DNA from 3 places in the Kribbella italica genome. Region 2 is predicted to be linked to each of the others. Evidence: riboswitches for the same ligand, from Rfam matches in the RefSeq annotation. Region 2 holds a riboswitch; each other region holds the start of a gene.
The links. A riboswitch is a leader RNA that binds a small molecule or an ion and turns the genes downstream of it on or off. The one in region 2 is predicted to bind glycine.
Positions count from the first base shown of each region.

Region 1: another riboswitch for glycine. It lies ahead of HDA39_RS26715 (L-serine ammonia-lyase); the one in region 2 lies ahead of gcvT (glycine cleavage system aminomethyltransferase GcvT).
Region 3: another riboswitch for glycine. It lies ahead of gcvP (aminomethyl-transferring glycine dehydrogenase); the one in region 2 lies ahead of gcvT (glycine cleavage system aminomethyltransferase GcvT).

Region 1 covers NZ_JACHMY010000001.1:5,749,648-5,752,914, reverse strand. Annotated here, with positions in the region: gene HDA39_RS26725 (DUF3817 domain-containing protein) at 1-232, shown strand, start outside; gene HDA39_RS26720 (hypothetical protein) at 234-1,151, opposite strand; glycine riboswitch at 1,288-1,380, shown strand; gene HDA39_RS26715 (L-serine ammonia-lyase) at 1,459-2,832, shown strand; gene HDA39_RS26710 (hypothetical protein) at 2,939-3,267, shown strand, end outside.
Region 2 covers NZ_JACHMY010000001.1:8,727,211-8,730,477, forward strand. Annotated here, with positions in the region: gene HDA39_RS41030 (helix-turn-helix transcriptional regulator) at 1-34, shown strand, start outside; gene HDA39_RS41035 (mandelate racemase/muconate lactonizing enzyme family protein) at 95-1,141, shown strand; glycine riboswitch at 1,199-1,291, shown strand; glycine riboswitch at 1,292-1,401, shown strand; gene gcvT (glycine cleavage system aminomethyltransferase GcvT) at 1,447-2,550, shown strand; gene gcvH (glycine cleavage system protein GcvH) at 2,560-2,940, shown strand; gene glyA (serine hydroxymethyltransferase) at 2,937-3,267, shown strand, end outside.
Region 3 covers NZ_JACHMY010000001.1:1,461,999-1,465,265, reverse strand. Annotated here, with positions in the region: gene gcvP (aminomethyl-transferring glycine dehydrogenase) at 1-1,767, opposite strand, end outside; glycine riboswitch at 1,844-1,935, opposite strand; gene HDA39_RS06855 (dihydrodipicolinate synthase family protein) at 1,951-2,838, opposite strand; gene HDA39_RS06850 (MerR family transcriptional regulator) at 2,897-3,267, opposite strand, start outside.

The sequences.
Region 1 (3,267 bases), 3.0 Mb from region 2:
GCTGATCGGGATGCTGTTCAAGTACGTGCTGTCGGACAACGAGATCGGCGTGAAGATCTTCGGGCCGATCCACGGCGGGATCTTCGTCGCCTACGTGCTGACCGTCGCGGTCGTCCGCAAGCCGCTGCGCTGGACCTGGCCGACCACGCTGCTCGCGCTGGCCGCCAGCATCCCGCCGCTGTTCACCTGGTTCTTCGAGCTGTGGGCGGCACGGACCAACCGCCTGGGCTGACTCACCGGCCGCAGCCGCGGCAGGGTCGGCGCGTGCGGAGGTAGTACCCGTACGTCGCCGTGAGCAGGCCCGCGCCCCAGAGCACGTACGCCGGGACCGCGACCCAGAAGAACGCCTCGGGCAGGCCCATCTCTCCGAAGACCGGCTCGTGCCGCAGCGCGGCGGCGACCATCTGGAGCAGTCCGACGCCGAAGTACGCCGTGATGCCGGCGCCGAGCCCGCCGCCGGGGAGCAGCAGCATCCAGCGCGGGAAGATCCGGCCGGCGCGCGTCACCAGCAGGAGCGGGAGCAGGAGGCCGGCGAGCAGGAAGCCCGCCTCGAACAGGATCACCGCCATGCCGGCGTCGTACGGCGTGCTGCCGAAGCCGACGACCGCCTGAGCGGCCAGGCGGATCAGGCAGCCCGCGGCGGCCACAGCTGCTCCTGCGATCGCCCACCTGGGTGTGGACGTGACCGACCGGAGCCCACTGCAGCGCAGGCAGGACGGGTCGAGCGCGCGCTGCCTGGTCAGTGCGGTCGCCGCGAGCAGGCCCGCGCCGGTGAGACCACCGAGACGGCTGAGAAGACCGATCGGGTCGAACGGGATGCCGAGGCCTGGCAGGACGGCGGCGACGACGTCAAGCAGCACGAAGGCGCACACGGCGACCCAGCCGGCAGCTGTTGCCCAGGTGAGCCTGATGGTCATCCGCGACACCGGCAGGACGACCAGGACCGCGCTCAGCACGCAGAAGGCGAGCGACAGCCAGTAGGAGATCAGCAGGTCGCTCCCGGGCAACTCCCAGGCCGGTGCATGTCCAGTGGCGAACCACAACCGGACCAGTCCGTACGCCGCCGCCCAGCTGACCGCGGCGAGCGGCATCCACCGCTGCGCTGTCGCCTCGCTCGGTGCGTGGTCGCGCGGACGCGTGCTCGTCGTCATGCGTTCAGCTTGTGGTGGCGGTGCTTCCGAGGGATCCCCCGCGCGGGGGAACGCTCTCCCTCGGAGGAGTGCACGGCCGGATTGACGGGGAGCGCGGGTCCGCCGTACCGTCGCGACCGTCAGCACCACCGCCGCATGAACCCGTGCGGGAGAGACCCGGGCCCGACCCGGGCGCCGTAGGAGCAACTCTCCCCAAGAATCTCTCAGGCACCCTCACCGCACGGGCGAGGCACCTCTGGAAGACAGCACGTCTGACAGAGCGGGGAGGCACACCGATCGGTCAACGACGACCGGAAGGAACCTCCAGATGGCGATCAGCGTTTTCGACCTGTTCAGTATCGGGATCGGCCCGTCGAGCTCCCACACCGTGGGACCGATGCGCGCCGCCCGGACCTTCGCCGTCGGCCTGGCTGCCGACGGCCTGCTCACCCGGACGACGGCCGTCGAGTCGCAGCTGTTCGGCTCGCTCGGCGCGACCGGCCACGGACACGGCAGCAACAAGGCCGTCATGCTCGGTCTCGAGGGCGAGGACCCGGAGACCGTCGACACCCGCTCGGTCGAAGGGCGCGTCGAGGCGATCCGCGCGGCCAGGACCCTGCGGCTGGCCGGCGAGCACGAGATCGCGTTCGACGAGAACTCGCAACTGGTGATGCACCGCCGCAAGGCGCTGCCCTACCACCCGAACGGGATGACCTTCGTCGCCCGCGACGCCGACGGCGCCGTACTGCGTGAGCGCACGTACTACTCGGTCGGCGGCGGGTTCGTCGTCGACGAGGACGCGGCCGCCGGCGACCGGATCGTCCCGGACCGGACGCCGCTGAAGTACCCGTTCCTGTCCGGCGCCGAGCTGCTCGACCGCTGCCGCGAGTCCGGGCTGCCGATCAGCGAGGTGATGCTCGCCAACGAGCTGGCCTGGCGGACCGAGCCCGAGATCCGCGAGGGCCTGCTGCACATCTGGCAGGTGATGCAGGACTGCGTCGACGAGGGCTGCGAGACCGAGGGCGTGCTGCCGGGCGGCCTGAAGGTGCCGCGCCGGGCGCACGGTCTGCACCAGAAGCTGAGCAGCGACAAGTGGTCGGTCGACCCGCTCAAGGTGATGGACTGGGTGAACCTGTTCGCGCTCGCGGTGAACGAGCAGAACGCTTCCGGCGGCCGGATCGTCACCGCGCCGACGAACGGTGCCGCGGGCATCATTCCCGCCGTACTGCACTACTACCGGCGGTTCGTGCCGGGCGCGACCGAGGACGGCACGGTCCGGTTCCTGCTAGCCGCCGGCGCGATCGGCGTGCTCTACAAGGAGAACGCGTCGATCTCCGGCGCCGAGGTCGGCTGCCAGGGCGAGGTCGGGTCGGCCTGCTCGATGGCCGCGGCCGGGCTCTGCGAGGTACTCGGCGGGACGCCGGAGCAGGTCGAGAACGCCGCCGAGATCGCGATGGAGCACAACCTGGGCCTGACCTGCGACCCGGTCGGCGGGCTGGTCCAGATCCCGTGCATCGAGCGGAACGCGATGGCCTCGGTGAAGGCGATCAACGCCGCGCGGATGGCGATGCACGGCGACGGGGTGCACGTGGTCACGCTGGACAAGGTGATCAAGACGATGCGCGAGACCGGCGCGGACATGAAGATCAAGTACAAGGAGACCTCACGCGGCGGCCTGGCCGTCAACGTGATCGAGTGCTGACGGGTCACCGCGGGGTTGCTCAGTGTCGCGACGGGGTGCGGTTTGCGGTGAATATCGTTCCAAGACCTGTTTGAAACGTGTGAACACCCGCTACTGTGCCGGAACTGTGAGTCTGTTCTCCGAGGAAGAACAGGCAGCACCGCGCCGGACCCCGCTGAGGAGCAAGAGGGTCCGCCGTACCGCCGCCTGCATCGCTCTGCCCATCGGTCTGTACGCCGCCCTGGCTGTCGTGGGCCTGTTGCCGCTGCCCGGCGCAGGCGACCCCGACACGGTCACGCCGGTCGCCGGCCTGCCGATCGCCGACCCGGCCGACCGGAACTACCCGTACGTCGAGTCGGACGGGCGGCCGGCCGCGACGCCGACTCCGTCGCTCCCGACCGCATCGCACGGGGTCGGTCGGGGTGACGTCCAGCCGGACGGTCACGCCGGGGACGA
Region 2 (3,267 bases):
GAGGTTTGCGCGGTCCTCCAACGTTGCAGACTAGGCAGGGAACCACGCCGCCGAGGCGAAGACGCCGTAGTCGACGAACTCCGAAGGAGTCCAGATGACGTTGGACAGCCACTTCATCAGCCGTGTCGAGCGGTCGACGATCCGGTCGCGCTACCCGCGGACCATCGGGCGGAACGCCCGGCTCGGGAGTCATGGGGACGGCGGGGTCGACGACGTCGTGATCCTGCACACCGACACCGGGAAGTCCGGATGGGGCCTCGCGGCCGGGCCGGTTCCCGACGACGTGGTCGGGCGGTCGGTGGGGGAGCTGATCGATCCGGCCACGGGAGTGCGCGAGGCCGGGCTGCGGGGGCTGGACTTCGCGTTGCACGACCTGGCCGGCCACCTCCTGGATCTGCCGGTGCACGCGCTGCTCGGCGGCAAGGGCACCCGGACCATCCCGATCTACGACGGCGCGGTCTACTTCGCGGACCTCGATGCGGACGGCGTGGACGCCGTACTGGCGGACTGCGCGGCCGACGACGCGGCGGGCTATCGCGCGTTCAAGCTGAAGATCGGGCGCGGGAACCGCTGGATGGAACGGGCCGAAGGAGACGCCCGGGACATCGAGGTGACCCGGGCCGTGCGAGCGGCGTACCCGGAGCACCGGATCCTGGTGGACGCCAACGACGGCTACGACTGCGACGGGTTCATCGAGTATCTGAAGGCGGTCGCGGACTGCGACCTGTACTGGGTCGAGGAGCCGTTTCTCGACGACGCCGCCGACCTGGCCCGGCTCAAGAAGCACCTGCAGGGGTCGCCGACGTTGATCGCCGAGGGAGAGTCCGACCCGGATCTCGAGCCCCTGCTGGAGATCGCGGCCGACGGCGACATCGACGTCCTGCTGATGGACGTGGTGTCGTTCGGCCTGACCAGCTGGCGCGAGGTGATGCCGCGGGTCAGCTGCCAGGCGTCGCCGCACGCCTGGGGAGTTCCGCTCAAGACCTTGTACGCCGCGCAGATGGCGGCGGGCCTCGGCAATGTTCCGACGGTCGAGGGAGTGCCTGGTACGACGGACGGTGTCGACACCAGTGCCTACGAGTGGAAAGACGGCAACCTGACCGTGCCCGACCGCCCCGGCTTCGGCCTCACGCTCACCTGAGCCTTGCGCGCCCGGCCGGACCCCGCTTAGGGTGCGACCGACAACTGAACACGCTGTTGATCCGCGGCGGGAGAATCCTGCCGTCGTGCAGGTGCCGTAGGAGCAAATCCTCCCCGGGAATCTCTCAGGCCCCCGTACCGCCGTGGTCAGGCAACTCTGGAAAGCAGCCGGACAGCCGGCTCACCGACGGTGCAAGCGAAGCCCGCCAAGAACTCATCGGGCCGCGCGGAAACTCTCAGGTCCGATACAGAGCGGGGAGGAACCCCGATCTCGTGGCGCGCGCCACCTGGATTCTGGAGTTCCTCATGCCCACCCAGTACACCGCACTGCGCACCGAGCACGAGCGGCTCGGCGCGAACTTCACCGACTTCGGCGGCTGGCAGATGCCGCTCAAGTACCGGTCCGAACTGGCCGAGCACCACGCCGTACGACGCTCGGCCGGCCTCTTCGACCTGTCCCACATGGGCGAGGTCTGGGTGACCGGTCCGGACGCCGCGGCGTTCCTCGACCACGCCCTGGTCGGCAAGATCTCCGCGATGGCGGTCGGCAAGGCGAAGTACTCGCTGATCTGCGCCGAGGACGGTGGCGTGATCGACGACCTGATCACCTACCGGCGTCCTGAGGCGTTCCTGGTCGTCCCCAACGCCGGCAACGCCACGACAGTAGCCGCCGCGCTGACCGAGCGCGCCGAGAACTTCGACGTCACGGTCGACGACGCCTCCGCGCGGACCTCGCTGATCGCCGTCCAGGGCCCGCAGGCCGAGTCGATCCTGCTCCGGCTGATCCCGGTCGGGCAGCAGGAGTTCCTCACCACGCTCAGGTACTACGCGGCGGTCGAGATCACCGTGACCGACCTGAACCTGCTGGTCGCGCGCACCGGCTACACCGGTGAGGACGGCTTCGAGCTCTTCGTCGCGAACGACGACGCCACCGACGTCTGGCGCGCGATCGAGGCCGCGGCCGAGGACGGCGAGCTGACTCCGGCCGGCCTCGCGGCCCGCGACTCGCTCCGGCTGGAGGCCGGGATGCCGCTCTACGGCAACGAACTCTCCCGCGACGGCGACCCGTTCGCGGCCGGGCTCGGCGGAGTCGTTGCGTTGAGCAAGGAAGATTTCGTCGGCAAGGAAGCCCTTGCCCAGCGCAAAGAAGCGGGTTCGGCCCGCAAGCTCGTCGGCCTGACCGGTACCGGCCGGCGCGCGCCGCGCAGCCACTACCCGGTGCTCAAGGACGGCGTCGTCGTCGGCGAGATCACCTCCGGCCAGCCCAGCCCGACGCTCGGCGTACCGGTCGCTCTGGCGTACGTCGACCTCGAGCACGCCGAGCCCGGCACCGCGCTGGACGTCGACCTGCGCGGGACCCCGGAGCCGTTCGCAGTGACCGCTCTGCCCTTCTACCAGCGCCAGAAGTGAGGACCGACGATGCCAACAGTCAAGGCCGGCCTGCAGTACTCCGACGAGCACGAGTGGGTTGCCCGCGAGGAGGCCGGGACCGTCGCGGTCGGGATCTCCGCGATCGCGACCGACGCCCTCGGTGACATCGTGTACGTCGAACTGCCCGAGGTCGGCAGCACCGTGACCGCGGGGGAGACCTGCGGCGAGGTGGAGTCGACCAAGTCCGTCTCCGACCTGTTCTCCCCGGTGACCGGCGAGATCACCGAGGTCAACCCGGCCGTCACCGAGGACCCCGCGGCGATCAACGAGGACCCGTACGGCGTGTGGCTGTTCAAGGTGAACGCCACCGAGGACGGTCCGCTGCTGTCGGCCGAGGACTACGCGGCCAAGCACGGCGGTGACCTGTGAGCACCTTCCAGCAGATCGTTGCCCCGAGCCTCGATGCCGACCTGGCCGACCTCGACCCGGAGATCGCGGCGAAGATCGCCGACGAGCTGACCCGGCAGCGCGACGGCCTGGAGATGATCGCCTCGGAGAACCACACCGCCGCGGCCGTCATGCAGGCGCAGGGCTCGGTGCTCACCAACAAGTACGCCGAGGGCTACCCGGGCCGCCGGTACTACGGCGGTTGCGAGCACGTCGACGTGATCGAGCAGTTGGCGATCGACCGGGTGAAGGCGCTGTTCGGCGCTGCGTACGCGAACGTCCAGCCGCACTCGGGCGCGCAGGCGAACG
Region 3 (3,267 bases), 7.3 Mb from region 2:
GTGGTATCCGCGGATCGCCAGCAGGCCGGCCAGCTCGCCCTGCGACCCGGCGTTCGGCTGGATCGAGACCTTCGCGTAGCCGGTCACCTCGGCCAGCCAGCGCTCCAGCTGGCCGATCAGCTTCACGTAGCCGGCCGCGTCCTCGATCGGCGCGAACGGGTGCAGGTCGGCGAACTCCGGCCAGGTGACCGCTTCCATCTCGGTGGTCGCGTTCAGCTTCATCGTGCACGAGCCGAGCGGGATCATGCCGCGGTCGAGCGCGTAGTCGTAGTCGGACAGCTTGCGCAGGTAGCGCAGCATCGCCGTCTCGGACCGGTGCGTGTTGAAGACCGGGTGGGTCAGGTAGTCCGACGTACGCGTGACGGCCTCGGCCAGGTTGCCACCGGCAAGCGAAGCGTCGTACCGGACGCCGAACGAGCGGCAGACCCGGCCGAGCGCGGCGGCGTCGGTCTTCTCGTCGCAGGAGATGCCGACGTGGTCCGCGTCGACCAGGCGCAGCCAGATGCCGTTCTGCCGGGCGGTGTCGACGACGTCGGCCGCACGACCGGGGACGCGCGCCAGGACGGTGTCGAAGAACTGCTCGTGCACGACCTCGACGCCACCGGCGCGCAGGGACGCGGCCAGGCTGTCGGCGTTCGCGTGGACGCGTTCGGCGATCGCCTTCAGGCCGTCGGGGCCGTGGTAGACGGCGTACATCGACGCGACGACGGCGAGCAGGACCTGCGCCGTACAGATGTTGGAGGTCGCCTTCTCGCGACGGATGTGCTGCTCGCGGGTCTGCAGCGCCAGCCGGTACGCCGGCGCGCCGTCGGCGTCGACCGAGACGCCGACGAGGCGACCGGGCAACGACCGCTCGAGCCCGGCGCGGACCGACATGAAGCCCGCGTGCGGGCCACCGTAGAACAGCGGGACGCCGAAGCGCTGCGACGAGCCGATGACGATGTCGGCACCGGCCTCACCCGGTGCCTCGAGCAACGTCAGCGCGAGCAGGTCGGAGGCGACGGCCACCAGCGTCTCGCGCTCGTGCGCGGCGGTGACCAACGGCTTGAGGTCGCGGACGACCCCGCCGGAGCCGGGGTACTGGACCAGGAAGCCGAAGAAGTCACCGTCCGGCAGACCATCGGTGGTGTCGGCGACGACGACCTCGATACCGAGCGCCTCGGCGCGGGTCTCGACGACGGCGATCGTCTGCGCGAAGCAGTCGGCGTCGACCAGGAAGCGGTTGCTCTTGCTCTTGCGGTTCGACCGGTGCGCGAGCGTCATCGCCTCGGCGGCAGCAGTGCCTTCGTCGAGCAGCGACGCGTTCGCGGTCGGCAGGCCGGTCAGGTCCGACACGGCGGTCTGGAAGTTCAGCAGCGCCTCGAGCCGGCCCTGGGAGATCTCCGGCTGGTACGGCGTGTACGCCGTGTACCAGGCGGGGTTCTCGACCAGGCGGCGGACGATCACCGACGGGGTGAAGGTGCCGTAGTAGCCCTGGCCGATCATCGAGGTGGCCACGGTGTTGCGGGCGGCGAGCTGCCGGAGCTCGGTCAGCGCGTCGACCTCGGAGGCCGGCTCGGGCAGCCGCAGCGGCTCGGCCGAGCGGATCGAGGCCGGGACCGCGGCATCGACGAGCGCGTCGACGTCGGCGTACCCGAGGGTCTGCACCATCCGGGCGACCTCGTCGGCGCGCGGACCGATGTGGCGGTCGGCGAAGGTGGCCGAAATCTGTGGGGAGATGTCGTGCGACCGGGGCGGTGGGGTGGGAAATGTATCTTGCACAGTCATGAGTGGAGGCTCCGTTGCTGACAGGTCTGCCGGTGGCCTCCCCCTCTGTCACGCGGCGAGCGCGCTTCAGAGTCGCCTGCGGCACCCGGTCCATGGGCCTGAGAGGTTCCGGGGAGGAATTGCCCCTTCGGCGCCCAGGCGAACCTGGGACTCTCCCGAGTGCTGTGTACGGCAACCCCGAGGTTACCAGTTGCCCTCGTCGAGTTCCGGCAGCAGCCGCCGCGCGGTCACCCGCGCGGGTCCGACCAGGTCCGGTTCGGCGTACGCCATCGGCCAGCGGACCCGGGTCCCGGCGTCGGCCCAGCCGCCGACCGCGGCGAGGAACTTGTCGAGCGCGGGGTTGGACAGGCCGCGTGCCTGCAGTGGCGCGATGTGCCCGGCGAAGAACTCCGCGATCCGCCGCTCCACGTCGAGTGCCGCCTGGTGGTCGGTCTCGATCAGCTCGTACCACCTGACGGAACCGGCCGGCGAGAGCGCGGCGACGTTCGAGTAGCTGCCGTCCGCGCCGAGCGGCGTCATGCTCGCCAGGAAATGGCCGGGGACGAAGAGCGACAGGCCGGACTCCCGCGCCTGGCCGAACCACGCGGCGTCTCCCCCGGCGTTCTTCAGCCCGATCAGCGTCGGTACGGCGCGCGCCAGGTCGGCGAGTTGCCGGGGCCCGACCTGCGTCTTCGCGTGCGGCGGGTTGTAGAGCACGAGCGGTACGCCGTCCGCCGTCTCGGCGACGCGGTCGAGGAAGGTCAGCGCCTCGCCGGCACTCAGCGACAGCCAGTCGGGCAGGATCACCTGGATCGCCGAGGGGCGCAGCGCGGCGGCCCGGCGTACGCGATCGAGCTGGAGCTGGGCCGAGGGATGGCTGGCCCCGAGCTGGAACGGGAGCTCGGTCTGCGCGGCGAGGAGGTCGTTGATCCGGTCGTACTCGTCCTCGGTCAGGGTCTGGAACTCGCCCGCCGTGCCGTGCACGTACACACCGTGGACTCCGCTGGTGAGCAGGTGGTCGAGCTGGGCCTTCAGGCGGGCGAAGTCGATCGTGTCGTCAGCGTCGAGGGGCAGCAACAAAGTCGCCCACACACCACGCAAGGTTTCCGCGGTGAGTGGGCGCACTGTTTTGCTGGGGATAGCTCGGGGATCAGCCGGTCATCCGGGCGCGGCGGCGAGCGGCGAGCTCGTCGTTCGCGTGCGAGCCGGACTCCTCGTCGTTGCCGTCGGCACGCTCGGTCGGCAGCTCGGACAGCGAACCCTCGACCTCGCGCCAGACGCCGCCGAGGGCGATGCCGAAGACTCCCTGGCCGCCGGCCAGCAGGTCGATCACCTCATCCGGCGAGGTGCACATGTAGACCGAGGCGCCGTCACTCATCAGCGTGATCTGGGTCAGGTCGTCGATGCCGCGCTTGCTCAGGTGGGCGATCGCGGTCCGGATCTGCTGCAGCGAGATGCCGGCGTCGAGCAGACGCTTGATCACCTTGAGCAGGAGGACGTCGCGGAAGCCGTAGAGCCGCT